One region of the Marinomonas sp. IMCC 4694 genome, then DNA from elsewhere that is predicted to be linked to it. Evidence: predicted binding sites of a transcription regulator. Region 1 holds the regulator's gene; the other holds the start of a gene.
What was found. Region 1 encodes LexA, which represses DNA repair genes until DNA is damaged. Its sites were predicted from a motif close to TACTGTNTANNTANACAGTA; they were not measured.
Positions count from the first base shown of each region.

Region 1 (7,680 bases):
TGGCTAACTTGATGGCCATTTTTGGCCATAATGTTGGCTAACGCTGTGCCAAAACTACCACCACCTAACACACACACTGAGTGCTTCATCATCATGTCTTCTCTTTTTTAAAAATATCGCCTAACGGTATAAAAACGAACAACACCAAGTTCAACAATGCTTAGGTCAATGACACTAAGATGAGCAACTAACCTCTAAAGATTTACCCCATTCAGGCGCTCTTTGAGCCAGTTTTTCAGACTCAGAGTGCTCAGAAAATGGATGACTGAGAACGTTAAGTAATCGCCTAAAAGGCAAATAATCTCCGCCCTCTGCGGCCAGAATTGCGTCGTGAGCCAAGTAGTTTCTCAGAATGAACTTTGGGTTTACCTTTAGCATGTCCGAACCGACTAGAGACCAATCTTTACCCTCATCCAGGCGAGCGGACTGATAAAGTGTCAACCAATTTAACATGCGTTCTCGATCAATCACCTCGTCTAATAACAAGGCAAATTGGCTTTCTTGCATCTGGCTTAGTAATCGAAAAAATACTGTATAATCCATCTTTTCGGACGCGAGAACAACAAACAAAGAAGGTAAAAGTTCATGAAGGATATGACGCGAATCCAATCCCATTTTTTGACTCATTAAATCATCGTAATGGGATTGTAATTCGGCTTCATAAGTTTGCAGAATGGAAACCAACATGTCCCTATCTAAGTGCTTTGAAAAGCAACGCATTAGACAATTAAGATTCCAAAGCCCAACGCCAGGCTGACGAGAAAACGCATATCGCCCTTCATGGTCAGAATGGTTGCACACCCAATCTGGCGCATAATCTTCCATAAAACCATAAGGGCCGTAATCGATGGTTTCGCCTGTGAAAGAAAAGTTATCGGTATTCATTACACCGTGCTGAAACCCGATTGACTGCCATTTTGCGATCATTCTCGCTGTACGCTTTACCACGTCAAGCAGCATATTTTGCAACGGTGCGTCACTCGCCAAACAGGCCGGGTAGTAATGCTGTAGACAGTAAGCGATCAGCTGATCTAATTCAGCCTGTTTACCTTGATAAAAAAAGTACTCAAAATGACCAAAGCGGATATGCCCATGGGCAGTACGTAACAACATGGCGCCCGCTTCGGGCGTTTCTCGGTAAACCGCTTCACGGCTATCATAAAGCGCCAAAGCTCGGGAAGAAGGAACTGACAGCGCCGCCATGGCCTCACTGGCAAGATATTCACGGATGCAAGACCGCAACACGGCGCGCCCATCGCCACGACGAGAATATGGCGTTGGCCCTGCGCCCTTCATATGTAAATCGTATAAAAGTCCGTCTTGACCTTTTATTTCGCCCAATAACACACCGCGTCCATCACCGAGCTGAGGGGAAAAACCACCAAACTGATGACCAGCATAGACCATGCTAACACTATGAGGGACAACATCTTGTCCGCTTAGAACTCGCTTAATACTTGGTGACTTAATATCAATAGACAGAAAAACAGCGAGAGATTGATTGAACTCAACCAAACGCTGTTCCAAAAGAGGTTGGATAAGGGTTTTCGAAGAAAACGCCTCACCCAACTGTGCAAAGTGATGTTCTAAATTCATCTTAGCTCACTTAATAAAGTAAGTGATTTTTATCGAGACGTATCAACCATGTATTCACAGCGAATACTTTCGCCGACGACTTTTTCAATTTCAGGAATCATAAAAGCATCGTCTTCGCTGGCGAAACTGACTGACTTACCCGTTTCACCACCTCGACCGGTTCGACCAATACGGTGTACGTAATCTTCTGGGTCTTCTGGCAATGAGTAATTAACCACTAGCTCAACGTTATCAACATGGATACCACGACCTGCCACATCGGTAGCAACCAACACTTGAATAATGCCTTCTTTGAAGTTTTTCAGTGTTTTCACGCGTTTATCTTGCGCGACTTCGCCTGATAAAATAGCGCAATTAATATTGGCTTTACGTAAGCGCTCGTACAAATCACGGGTTTCGTCTCGACGATTGGCAAATATAATCGTGCGTTGACCGCCATTTTCTTGGATTAACTGTTTAAGCACCGGCCACTTTTGATCTGCTTCAACCGTATAAATCACTTGCTCAATATTCTGGTTAGTTGCCTCTTTCGGGACAACCGAAACTTCTTTAGGAAAATACGTCCATTGTTGAGCCAGTGCCTGAATGTCTTTTGGGAAAGTTGCACTGAATAACATGGTTTGACGGCTTTCCTTGTGCGGCGTCATGCGAATAATACTTTTCACGTCAGGGATAAAACCCATAGACAACATACGATCAGCTTCATCCAGTACCAAACACTCAACCTTACCCAATTGCACTTTACGGCTGCGTGCAAAATCCAGCAAACGTCCAGGCGTGGCGACCAAGATGTCAACATTTTCAGTTTCTAGGGCTATTTTTTGCTTTTCGTAACTTAACCCGCCCACCAGAGTCACCACGTTTAAATGGCAGTTTGTGGTTAATTTAATGGCCTCGTCAGCAATTTGAATCGCTAACTCTCGAGTTGGGGCAATAATCAAGCCGCGCGCAAAATTGTTAGGGCGCTTTTCTTCCAACGGATAGTCTAAAAAGTCACTGATCATAGCGATTAAAAACGCAGCGGTTTTGCCCGTTCCCGTTTGTGCTTGACCAATGATGTCATAGCCCAATAAAGTCATCGGTAACGTTTCAGCCTGAATCTCACTACAGTATTCAAACCCCATTTCGGCAATGGACTTTATTACCCTGTCTGGAATGTTTAGATCGTGAAAGCGTAACTTGCCTTCCACCTCTTCAACAGGGAAATCGTCAATAGACCAAATGCTGTTTTTAGCACGCTCGTTTAAAGGCGTCTCGTGACTAATCTGAGGATGCTCTTGAGGTGAGCTGGACGCGTCGTCGTTACTTTTAGTGCGTTTGCTAGGTCGGCGAGAACGTTTTGGTTTTGCAGTAGTGTCTTGAGGTATCTGTTGATTTTGGTTTTCCATATTGGAATCTATACGCTTCTATTATGTTGTAAGGGTAAGTATCTTTGCACGGAGTGTACCTAATTGATCAGGCTTTATCACCCCTTGCTTGTGGTTTGTTCGGCGTCACTATTGAAAACGATAAGGCGGCAGACTGTTAATTAACTGGGATCCATACCGCTTGGTACGCAAACGCTTGTCTAGTATGTGTATTTCACCCTCGTCCGTTTCACTTCTTAGGAGCCTTCCCGTGGCTTGAATAAGCCTCAATGACGCATCAGGAATGGTAATTTCCATGAAAGGATTACCACCACGTTTTTGAATCCATTCCGCTAACGTGGCCTCTACAGGGTCATCAGGCACAGCAAACGGAATTTTAGCTATGAATACGCATGTTAAATACTCGCCCGGCAAGTCCACCCCTTCAGCAAAGCTTGCCAACCCAAGCAATAGACTGCCTTTGCCAGCGTCAATGCGCGCTTTGTGGGAATCTAAAATAACCCGCTTAGACTGCTCCCCCTGCATTAATAAAATATCTTGTAATCCGACTGCCAAAGATTGCGCCACTTCTTCCATCTGTCGACGAGATGAAAACAATACTAAACTGCCTTTTTCAGCGTTCACATTTTTATCAAGGTAGGCAATAATTTCAGCCGTGTGTTGCTCAACACGATTGGGCTCGTGCTCCATATTAGGGACGACCAGCAAGCCGTTGGCTTTAAAATCAAAAGGACTAATGACTCGTAAATATTCACTTTCGCGCGGCACACCAGAACGCATGTTAAAGCGATGAAATTGATTTAATGCCGTTAAAGTTGCAGAAGTGACCACCGCACCAAAACATTTATCCCAGAGTTGCTGCCTAAGCGTATTTGCCGCCAAGATCGGAGATCCGCCCAATTCAATATCTTGCTCCATGCCCTGCCCTGACAAAACAAGCCAGCGCGCATTAGGCGGATAGTTTTGGTCATCTACAGTAGAGTACAATTGCCACAAACCTACGCATTGCTCAAGCCGACCAAGAATCACACCTAAAATGGGCTGCCAAGTTTCAGCCGTTTCTGGCGTTACCCCCATTCCTTCGTTTTGCTTGGTTTTTTTACATTCGTCTTGAATGCTTTCGATATTGTTGAAGAGTTTTTGATACGAAGTCTGCAAGCTGTAGGACAGCTGACGAAGTTCGTCTGGGATTAAACCAAATTCAAATCGGTGTTGATTATTTTCCCTATCCAGACCTAAACCCTGAATGTAAGGCGCGAGACCTTGTTGGGCGTATTGAATAAAATTCACAATACTTTGGATTTGCTGAGGAATTTTAAGTAACAACTGCCCTGTCAAGCTGACATCGTCAGTGAGTTCTTGTTTTAAATTAACCAAGTTTTTTTCTAACTGACGCAACCAAGTGATGCTTTGCTGCAAGCGGACGTCATGTCGAAAATGACCTATGGCTTTATCTGGTAGGTGATGACCTTCATCAAAGACATAAATGGTTTCTTTAGGCGGCGTAAGAATGGCACCCCCCCCCAGAGATAAGTCAGCCAATACTAAGTCATGGTTGGCAACAATGACATCGGCTACCTCAATTTCTGCTCGTGCTTTAAAAAATGGGCACGCGGAATAATTTGCACAATTGCGATTAGTACACTGCTGATGGTCGGTCGTTAAGCGTCGCCAGTCTTGGTCTCGTACAACACCCGCCCAATTGTCTTTATCGCCATCCCACTCCCCTTTTGACAAGGCTGCGTCCATTTCTTGATACAAGACAGTGTTTATATCCTCAGAACTTAAATGCTGCTCAAACAACCCAGCAAACATGTCGTCCATTGCTTGCTCTTCTGAGTTTAAAAAACCTTCTAGGTTGTTCAAACACAAATACCGTCCTCGCCCTTTAGCGAGTGTATACTTAAAGGTCAACTCCGTGTGCTCAAGAAGATCAGGCAATTCCTTATGTAAAATCTGCTCCTGCAACGCGACCGTAGCGGTCGAGATAATCAGTGTCAGTCCACGCGCTTTGGCGATAGGGATCGCGGCTAAACAATAAGACAACGTTTTCCCCGTCCCTGTCCCCGCTTCGATTACAGCAACGTGCTTTTCATCCAGTCGCTCACCTTCCGAACCTTGTTTGATGTTTCCCAAGGTGCGCGCAATCGCACCAATCATTTGGCGCTGCCCAGCCCTTGGTTTGTGTGACTTGGCATCCAATGACGCTCGGTATGCAAGTTGAATTTGTTTTTTTAGTTCGTCTGAAAGCATTTATATTATTGAGTATCGTTAAGAATGCTGTATATAATAACAGTTACTGTATAAACAACCAGATGCCCTATGATTAAATTAACGCAAAGACAATCTGACGTATTAGAAACCATTCGCGAATTTATTGGTGAAACAGGTTTTCCTCCCACAAGAGCTGAAATCGCACGTCGGCTTGGGTTTAAATCTCCCAATGCGGCCGAAGAGCATTTGAAAGCCTTATGCAAAAAGGGCGCAATAGAAATGCTGTCTGGTGCATCCCGTGGCATTCGCTTGGTGGATCGTGCCATTAATGAAGAAGCAAAAGAAGATCTCGGTCTGCCTGTTATCGGCAAGGTCGCTGCGGGTTTTCCTATTTTAGCTCAAGAAAACATTGCTTCCCACGTTAATATACCGGCTACGATGTTTTCCCCACAGGCGGATTATTTTTTATCGGTCTCAGGAACCAGCATGAAAGACATTGGCATCATGGAAGGTGACCTGTTGGCAGTCCATAAAACCACCAGCGTGCGCAATGGTCAAATTGTTGTGGCTCGTATTGGTGACGAAGTCACGGTGAAACGATTCGAACAGAACGGTCATATCGTCAGACTCATGCCAGAGAACGAAGCGTTTAATGATATTATTGTTGACCTTGAAACCGAGGACTTTGCCATTGAAGGGCTGTCAGTAGGAGTTATTCGCCAAGGCCATTAACCTTTCGCAACACATCCATAACATAATGTCATTTATACACACCCTACCCATTAAAAAGCGAAGTAATAACTTCGCTTTTTAATGTCGGTTTCGTGCACAGAGACTTGAGAACGTTGCAATCAATGCAGAATTTTAGGCCTTAACTCTTCTTCTACCGCGTCATATGCTTCATCAAAATCACCATCTTCTGAATACACAAAGTCAATACCAGCATGAAACATGTGTTTAGCCAGATCAAAATAACGATCCTTCAAATAAGAACGGGTATCATCGGAAATGGTTAACGTTGCCAAAGGCTCTGTTTCTTGACCCTCTTCACTGGCTGGACGTAACACAATATCACCATTATCCAACTCAACAATTTCCAGATAGGACTCTTTCATACTTAATACTCTGATGACTCTTCTCTAAAACGTAAAACCAACTCAACCAATTTAGCCAAGTAAAAACTTACCGACGCCCCTGCGTCACTCCCACGACCAATGATAGCATCAGACTGCACTACAGAAGACGGCGCCGAACGACATTCAAACTGTACCAGATACGCTTGATTGAGCTGATAAAACCATGATTCAGAACGCAATAACAAATCCGCTAGCTCAGCCAAAACCGGCACTACAATCTGCTTATTGGTGGTCTCAGCAAGCAATGTATTCACATCCAACGAGCTTGATAAGGAATAAGACGACGACACTTCTTTTAATAAGCCGTTAAGTGCACTTCTTAATTGAAATACCGCCGAGCTTTCTAAACCCGCATTTAACCACGCTTCATCGCTTGTTTTACCTTGCTGGATTAAGCGCCTAGCGGTATCGAGCTTTTGATTTGTTACACTCGCCAAACTCGCACTGCTCATTTTTTCTTACCTTCCTCAATCACCCACTTTGATCCAACATAAAAAGCCTTCCAACCCGTTGGCTTGCCTTCTTCTTCACTCATTACATATTGCTCTTTGGTTTTTCGGCTGTAACGAATAATAGCAGGGCGACCTTCTGCGTCTTTCTTTGGCGCTTTTTTAAAGAAATGGTACTTTGGATCGATTTGATCCATATAAGGCAGCAGCTCTTCAACCAAAGGCGCGCGCGTTTCACGCTTACGTGGAAACTGACTGGCCGCTAAAAATAAGCCCGTCGCACCATCTCTGAGAACATAATGGTCTTCTACTTTTTGACAAGCAAGATCCGGCATTGGAACAGGGTCCATTTTTGGTGGCGCAGCTTCACCGCTTTTCAGCAGTTTACGCGTGTTTTTGCACGCTTCATTGGTGCAGCCAAAATACTTACCGAATCGCCCGGTTTTAAGCTGCATCTCAGAAGTACACTTGTCACACTCAAGCACAGGACCGTCGTAGCCCTTGATTTTAAAGACGCCATTTTCCACTTCATAACCAGAACAAGCTGGATTGTTACCACAGACATGCAGTTTGCGATGCTCATCCATCAAGTAACTGTCCATCGCTGAGCCGCAGATTTTGCAGCGATGCTTATTGATCAGAGCTTTAGACTCACCCTCTTCATCGTCAACCGCTATTGCTTCGTCTCCGCGAATTAAGTTAATTGTTGCCTTACAACGTTCTTTTGGTGGCAACGCATAACCAGAACAAGACATAAACACACCGGTACTGGCGGTGCGAATTTGCATAGGACGCGAGCAGGTTGGACATTCTATGTCCGTTGGCGTCGGTTCATTAAGCATCATACCGTCCTCGACGGACTCTGCTTTGGCTAGAACCGAACTAAAATCTTTATAAAAAGCGTTTAGGGTTTTAATC
Region 1 is NZ_VSRV01000001.1:1,558,617-1,566,296, reverse strand. It holds gene FXV75_RS07150 (NAD(P)H-dependent glycerol-3-phosphate dehydrogenase) at 1-92, opposite strand, end outside; gene FXV75_RS07145 (protein adenylyltransferase SelO) at 175-1,596, opposite strand; gene FXV75_RS07140 (DEAD/DEAH box helicase) at 1,626-2,984, opposite strand; gene dinG (ATP-dependent DNA helicase DinG) at 3,093-5,216, opposite strand; gene lexA (transcriptional repressor LexA) at 5,286-5,909, shown strand; gene FXV75_RS07125 (hypothetical protein) at 6,029-6,292, opposite strand; gene FXV75_RS07120 (DUF6586 family protein) at 6,295-6,765, opposite strand; gene topA (type I DNA topoisomerase) at 6,762-7,680, opposite strand, start outside.

Region 2 (7,680 bases), 1.7 Mb from region 1:
CAGAGCGATTAGCGTGCTTGATTACAGTGTTTGAATAGCAAACCCTAAGCGCTCTAATTCATCTCGTTTTGACGTTGATGTCACCACAGCAACGCTTTCATTATCTTTAGTCAGATACGCTTTAGTCACCAGCTTTAGTTGCTCGATCGTCACCGCCAAAATCTTGGCACGAAACGCTTCGCGATATTCTAAACTGCGGCCATGCAATTGCACGTAAAAATCACTTTGTGCTTCGCCTGCTGGGGAGCTGGGCTTATCCATTGAGCCAATCACCCCTAAGATCGCTTCTTCCAAGGCCTCATCGCTGTGAGTTTCGTTCAGCATCCATTCAATAGACGCATCAAAATCGGCCAAGGTATCGGTCAAACGCGGGTCACGGTAGGAATAGAAACGAAATGAACCAGAACCGCCGTCAAACGTCGCTCCGCCACCGTATGCGCCGCCCTGTTCACGAATCGCACGATGTAAGAAGCCATTACGCAAGAAGCCCCCCAATACCGTAAGCGCCGCCACATCAGGGTGCTCTCCAAATGCCGCACGATACGCCTTACTGCAAAAACTGACCTGTGTAGACGTCAACCAAGCTAGGTTGACACGCGCCTCAACAGGCGGAATCGAAAACACCGTTTGCACGCTTCCTACAGGCATATCTGCAAACACCGCTTGCGCGTCTTGCACAATGCTCGCTTCGTGCTGAGGCTCTGCTACCAACAGTAGCTGCTTGTTAGCTTGCAACAATTTACTATGCAGGCGCTTAAAAATCGCCAACACCTGCTCAACCGCGTGCACATCGGCTTTCATCGCGTCATCAAGGGCAATGGCCGCACGAATGCCCGACATACCACCCCATTTTTCTTGCTGTGCAGCCAAACCAGATAAAGCACTCGATGCCGCACTCATAGCCAGCGAATGGCCTTGCCCCGTGATGGACTGTTCGCGACGAGCACGACGCTGTGCCACCAACTCTTTAACTCGGCTCACCTCATCAAAACGCACCGTAAGCATGGTGTCTTTCAACAGCTCACTCATGGCTTTGACATTCGGTACCAAGGCTTTAGAAGACAAAATGAAGTAACCGTTTAGCGCCTGACGGTCTTTTGTCGTTGCTCGAATGGAATTAGACGCTCCCAAGCCGCCACATACTTGAGCCTGACGCTCTTGTACCGCTAAGTAATCTGCATCGCCAAGGCCCAGCTCTGTCATCATCGAAGAAAACAGCGGTAAATATTCCAACTCTTCTTCGTCAAGCTCAGGCAAATCAATCACCAGCTGCTGGTACACCAGACCGTTCGTCCCTTGTGGATAAAACGTCATAGGCAAAGCACCCGCGACCTTTTGACACTCGTACTCAGGCAAACGCGCCGGTACGTCTTCAAGGCCCACTTTAGGCAGAATACTCATGTCGTCAACCTGAGATTGACGTACTTTAAGGGCCGCGCTGCGCTCGATAATATGTTGTTTTTCAACGTCTGATAAAGCCGCTTTGATCTGACTCAAGCGGTCTTTTTCCGCCTGATCACGACGTGCTTCTAAAGCATCATCTGGGCTGAGTGTAACCGTCACACGGTGCGCATTCGACAGCAATAACGTTTGAATCAAATTCGGAATATAATCTTTATTTTGAACTTTTTCGCGCATAGCGTGAATGACAGGGTCTAAATCCAACTGAGCAATCACGTCGCCCGCATGCACCGCGGTCGACAAGCCCGCCAAAATAAGCTGCAAGCCATAAGGGTAGCTACCACCGCCGACTTCACGCTGACTCAATTCTAATTGATGCAGCATGGCGTCAACCATCTCCTGTGGCACGCCTTTTTCTGCAATACTTTCCAGCGTAGATAACACAAGCGCTTCAACATTCGGCGCGTCTTCACGCTTCACACCTTCTAAGCCACACATGAAACTCATTTCTTTATTGCTGTCTTCTAATCCGCACAAGGGTGAAGGGGCACGCCCTAAATCACTGTTTTCCAATGCACGAAGCAAAGGCGAAGCACTGTTATCCAACAAAACACTCGAGAGCAGTTGCGCTTCAAACTGCTGGTTTAAATCGGTGCTTTCGCCCAACAACCAACCGACCACCACATGACTTCCGTCGGCTTTGACTTCTTCCGCAGCATAGCCTTCTTCAACACGCACTGGCGAAAAATAGCGCTTCGCATTCGGCACACTCACTTGCGCTTCCAAGCGCTCAAAACGACTGAGCACTTTCTCTTCAAATTCCGCTTGTAACGTGTCGGCCGGAATGTCACCGAAGGTCATAAAGACCGCATTCGATGGGTGATAATGCGTACGATAAAACGCCAGCAAATCTTGATACGACAAATCGGGAATATCCGTCGGTTCACCGCCGGAATTAAAATGATACGTGTTGTTCGGAAAGAGATATTTGGTCAGCGTTTGCCACAACACCGACGTGGTAGAGCTCATGGCACCTTTCATTTCATTGAACACCACCCCTTTAAACGTCAAATCAGAATCTGCATTGTCGGGCTCAGCAAACTCCAAACGATGACCTTCTTGGGAGAAGTCCAATTCATCCAAACGTGAGAAAAAGACCGCGTCTAAATACACACCCAATAAATTATTGAAGTCTTTCTTGTTTTTGCTGGCAAACGGATAGGCGGTCCAATCAGACGATGTGAAGGCATTCATAAACGTATTTAACGAACGACGAATCATCATAAAAAAGGGATCACGCACGGGAAAACGCTCGGAACCGCACAAGACGGTATGTTCTAAAATATGCGCTACGCCGCAAGAATCCGTAGGAACGGTTTTCAATCCTACTAAAAACACGTTTTCATCATTGTCAGAGGCAATATGGAAATGCTTTGCTCCCGTCACCACGTGCTCAAACTCTTGAACTGTCACATTGAGAGCGTCGATAAATTCACTGCGAAGAAACGTAAACGCAGGATGGTGCGCGGTGCTGTTTGGCATTCTCAACCTCGATAAAATTAGAATTTAATGATTACTGTGTTTTGGGGTCATCTGGACAATCTCAAGACGACAAAGTGGCGGGATTATAGCAAAAATATGGCTTTTACTGCACGAACTAACGTGATGACTCAATCAGGAAAAACCATCGACATTAACGTTTTTGGTGTTTTTCCCAATCTTCTAAGCGCGCTTTTTCGGTTTTTTTAAACAGTACATATACAGAACCTAAACCACCGTGATAACGCTGAGCACTATGAAACGCCATGACTTGATCCAAATCTTTGAGCCATTTATTAATATAGCTTTTGATCATCGCACGACTATCAGGGTCAGGGGTTCGATCGCCTTTTCCATGCACGATGATCGCCACACGAATGTCGTTACGCAAACAATCATCCGCAAATTGATACACCTGCTCACGAGCTTGAGCCACCGTATGACGATGCAGATCCAATCGCGCCTCAATGCCATACTTACCTTGCCTTAATCGCTTAAATACCCCATCTTGCACGCCTGAACGCTTGTATTCGAGCACGTCGCTTGGCTCAACTTTTTCCACATAATCCTGCGACAAAGGATTTCTATCTGCCTCTTGGGCGATGGTTGCGGCTTTTTGACGTGGTAAAAAATCCACTGGCGAGCCTTTTTTACCAAGGTATACTTCGCTTTTTTCGAGTCGCTTAATGTCCGCCACCTCTTGAGCGAACAAAGACGTTTCATCTTCGCTATCCACAACTGATACCTTTTTAAAATCACTCATTTTGATCAACACGCAACGATAGAGCAATAAAGGCCCCTTTAAGGAGCCTTTATACTGTTAACACCCTGTAGGCTGGTATCTAGAACGGAATGTCATCATCAAAATCATCAAAATTAGGCGCTTGCTGAGGTTTGGGCTCAGGCGCTGGAGCACGCTGCGGGGCACCTTGCTGGGGCGCTCGCTGTTGCGGTGCGGCCTGAGCAGGAGCTTGCTGCGGTGTTGGGGTGTTATTGCCGCCCCAGCTTCCAAACGACTGAGGCGCGGCCTGTTGCGGTGCTGGTTGTTGGTGCGCAGGTTGTTGTGGCGCTTGGCTATAACCGCCACCTTGAGGTTGATTAAAACCTTGCGGCGCCTGCTGTGCTGGGGCTTGGCCATAACCTCCTTGCTGAGGTTGTTGATTAGCATAGCCGCCTTGCTGACCGCCATCGTAACCACCTTGTTGACCGCCTCCGTTGTTGTCGCCACGGCCATCTAACAGCTGCATTTCATTGGCAACGATTTCTGTGGTGTAACGTTTAATGCCGTCTTTTTCCCATTCGCGTGTTCGCAGAGATCCTTCGACGTAGATTTTAGAGCCTTTTTTAATGAAATCACCGGCAATTTGACCCAAACGAAAATTGCCGCGATCCATAAACGCTACGCGGTGCCATTCTGTGCGCTCTTGCATCTGACCGGTTTGCTTGTCACGCCAGCTTTCGGACGTTGCCAAGTTGACGTTTGCAACGGCGGCGCCTGACGGCATAAAACGCACTTCGGCATCATTGCCTGCGTTACCGATTAAAATTACTTTGTTTATTCCACGTGCCATGACGTTGTTCTCCGACTAAAAGATAGAATCACGTTTTTTAAAGAGCGATTTGTGGCGCGATGCGCAACAAAGCCTCTTTATCTAATGTTTTTTTGTCGACTTTTAGGTAAGCCGTTTGCTCGTCTTTAAATATTTGAATGCCTTCCACTCCTTGGATTTCAGCAAGTTGATCCGCCAACTTGGTTAGTATTTTGTCTTCTGTCAGATCAGGCAGGCTAAACGCTAGGCTGGTCAGCTGGCGCGGTGCTGGCTGAAATACACACACGACAGACCACGCAAGAAAAACAACCCCAACGACCCAGAAGACGCCTCCGCTTGAGTGATGCTGCATGAGCCAACCGCCACCAACACCACCCAAAAACGACCCCATAAACTGATGTGTCGAAAAAACCCCCATCGCTGTTCCACGATAGCCGACCGGTGCTAATTTACTTACTAGGGAAGGCAATACCGCTTCTAATGAATTAAAACCAACAAAGTACACCCATAATAAGGCACCGAAAGCCCACACATAAGTCGCAGACTGCAGCAATATTGAACTCACGCCCAGCAAAAGCATCACGGCAATTAAAACGCCTTTCATCTTGCCTTTTGCTTCAGCAACAATAACTAATGGTAGCATACCTACAAAGGCAAAACCCATGATGGCAAAATACAACCAGCTGTGTTGAGCAAGAGGCAAGTCGAACTTCTGGATCAGTAAATTCGGCACAGTCACAAACAAAGCGGTTAAACTTGCATGCAACAACAATACACTGACGTTTAAAAATCGTAGACGCGCATCTTTTAGCACCAAACCCAGCGCCAACAGGCTCGGCGTGGTGTCGCGTCGAAAGGTATGTTGCACGCTGTTTGGCACGGCAAACACAATTAATATTATGCCAAGCAAAGACAACGCCAAAGAAAGATAAAATAAGCCCGACAAACCGACGAGCGCAAAAATCCACGGCCCCAAAACCAAAGACAACATAAAAGACGCGCCAATACTGATGCCGACGATAGCCATGGCCTTGGTCCGATTTTGCTCTCTTGTCACGTCGCTTAATAAAGCCATAAGTGTGCTGGCAATAGCGCCTGATCCCTGTACAGCACGACCAATAATCAAGGTATTAATGTCAGTGGCATTGGCACAAATTAAGCTGCCTACCGCAAACAACAAAAGACCTATGACGATCACACGCTTTCGACCTATTTTATCAGACCACATGCCCATTGGAATTTGGAGGCTAGCTTGTGTTAAACCATACACACCAATCGCTGTGCCAATCAAGGCAGCATCGGCTCCGCTCAAGCCATCGGCGGCAACGCTAATCACAGGCATAATCAAGAACAGGCCTAACATTCTAAATAAATAGATCAGCGCTAAAGCAACGACTGAACGGCGTTCGAGTAGATCCATAGTGAAATCACAACCACTTACTTGGAGGTTCAGGGAAAAAGATGCCTATTTTACAAAAAATACCGTTGAAGCTCCATTTCAACTACTGTAAAAATAGACAGTTATTTAATTTACTCGCAGATTACCGTATGGTGATCGACTTCATACTGGAGACTCATGGATACCATTACCCTACGCGGGGCACGCACTCATAATCTGAAAAATGTGGACCTAGACATCCCACGAGATAAATTAGTAGTGATTACAGGCTTGTCGGGGTCAGGCAAATCCTCTCTCGCGTTTGATACGCTGTACGCAGAGGGTCAACGCCGCTATGTGGAATCGCTCTCAACTTACGCTAGACAGTTCCTATCAATGATGGAAAAGCCGGACATCGATCACATAGAAGGTTTGTCGCCTGCCATTTCCATAGAGCAAAAATCTACATCACATAATCCACGATCCACCGTAGGAACAATAACAGAAATCTACGATTATCTGCGATTGTTATTTGCTCGCGCAGGACAACCTCGCTGCCCTGATCATGGCGAGCCACTTGAAGCGCAAACCATATCACAAATGGTTGATAAAGTTATATCGCTGCCCGAAGAAACCAAAATGATGCTGCTCGCACCGATCGTGAAAGACCGCAAAGGCGAGCAGCTGCACGTGATCAGCGATTTACTGTCTAAAGGGTTTATTCGCGCCCGAATTGACGGCATTGTAGTCGATTTAGATGACGCACCAGCGCTTGAGAAAAACAAGAAACACACCATAGAAGTCGTGATTGATCGCTTTAAAGTCCGGTCAGATTTACAGCTACGCTTAGCAGAATCATTTGAAACCTGTTTAGGGTTATCCGATGGCATTGCTAAAGTCATTAATATGGACAATGAAAAAGAAGAGTATATTTTTTCGAGCAAATTTGCATGCCCAGTATGTGGCTATAGCTTAACCGAACTCGAACCTCGTTTGTTTTCATTTAACAACCCTAATGGCGCCTGCCAAACCTGTGATGGACTGGGTACGCACCAAATGTTTGACCCGGACAGAATCATTCAAGATGAAACACTGACTTTAGCCGAAGGTGCCATTCGTGGCTGGGGGCGACGCAGCATTTTCTATTACCAGCAACTAAGCGCTCTGGCAAAACATTACGGTTTTAACATCGAATCTAAATATCAAGACATACCCGATGACTTTAAAAAACGTATCTTACAAGGCTCTGGCAAAGACAAAATAGACTTTGTTTATATCAATGAGCGTGGTGATAAAATGACACGCTCTCACGCATTCGAAGGCGTTATACCCAATTTACAACGCCGCTATCATGAAACCGAATCAGACAGTGTTCGAGATGATTTATCTCAGTACATCAGCGTGCAACCCTGCCCAGAATGCCGTGGGTCTCGCCTCAACCGTTCAGCACGCAACGTATTCATCAAAGAACAAACGTTACCTGACGTCGTTACTTACCCCATTGCTGAATGCCTAAAATACTTTGAAACACTCGAGCTACCCGGCTCGCGTGGTGAAATAGCCTCCAAAATACTAAAGGAAATCTGCGAGCGACTGACGTTTTTAGTCAATGTCGGCTTAGACTACCTAACACTCGATCGTAAGGCCGATTCGTTGTCGGGTGGTGAAGCACAACGCATTCGACTTGCAAGTCAAATAGGCGCAGGACTCGTCGGTGTTATGTATATTCTTGATGAACCCTCCATTGGTTTACACCAACGCGATAATGAGCGCTTAATCGCTACATTGACCAGATTACGAGACCTTGGCAAC
Region 2 is NZ_VSRV01000001.1:3,253,098-3,260,777, forward strand. It holds gene FXV75_RS14910 (insulinase family protein) at 22-2,943, opposite strand; gene smrA (DNA endonuclease SmrA) at 3,095-3,676, opposite strand; gene ssb (single-stranded DNA-binding protein) at 3,783-4,511, opposite strand; gene FXV75_RS14925 (MFS transporter) at 4,549-5,910, opposite strand; gene uvrA (excinuclease ABC subunit UvrA) at 6,067-7,680, shown strand, end outside.
Region 2: uvrA (excinuclease ABC subunit UvrA) is a predicted target of LexA. The motif match lies at 5,994-6,013, and genes of this name have one in related genera.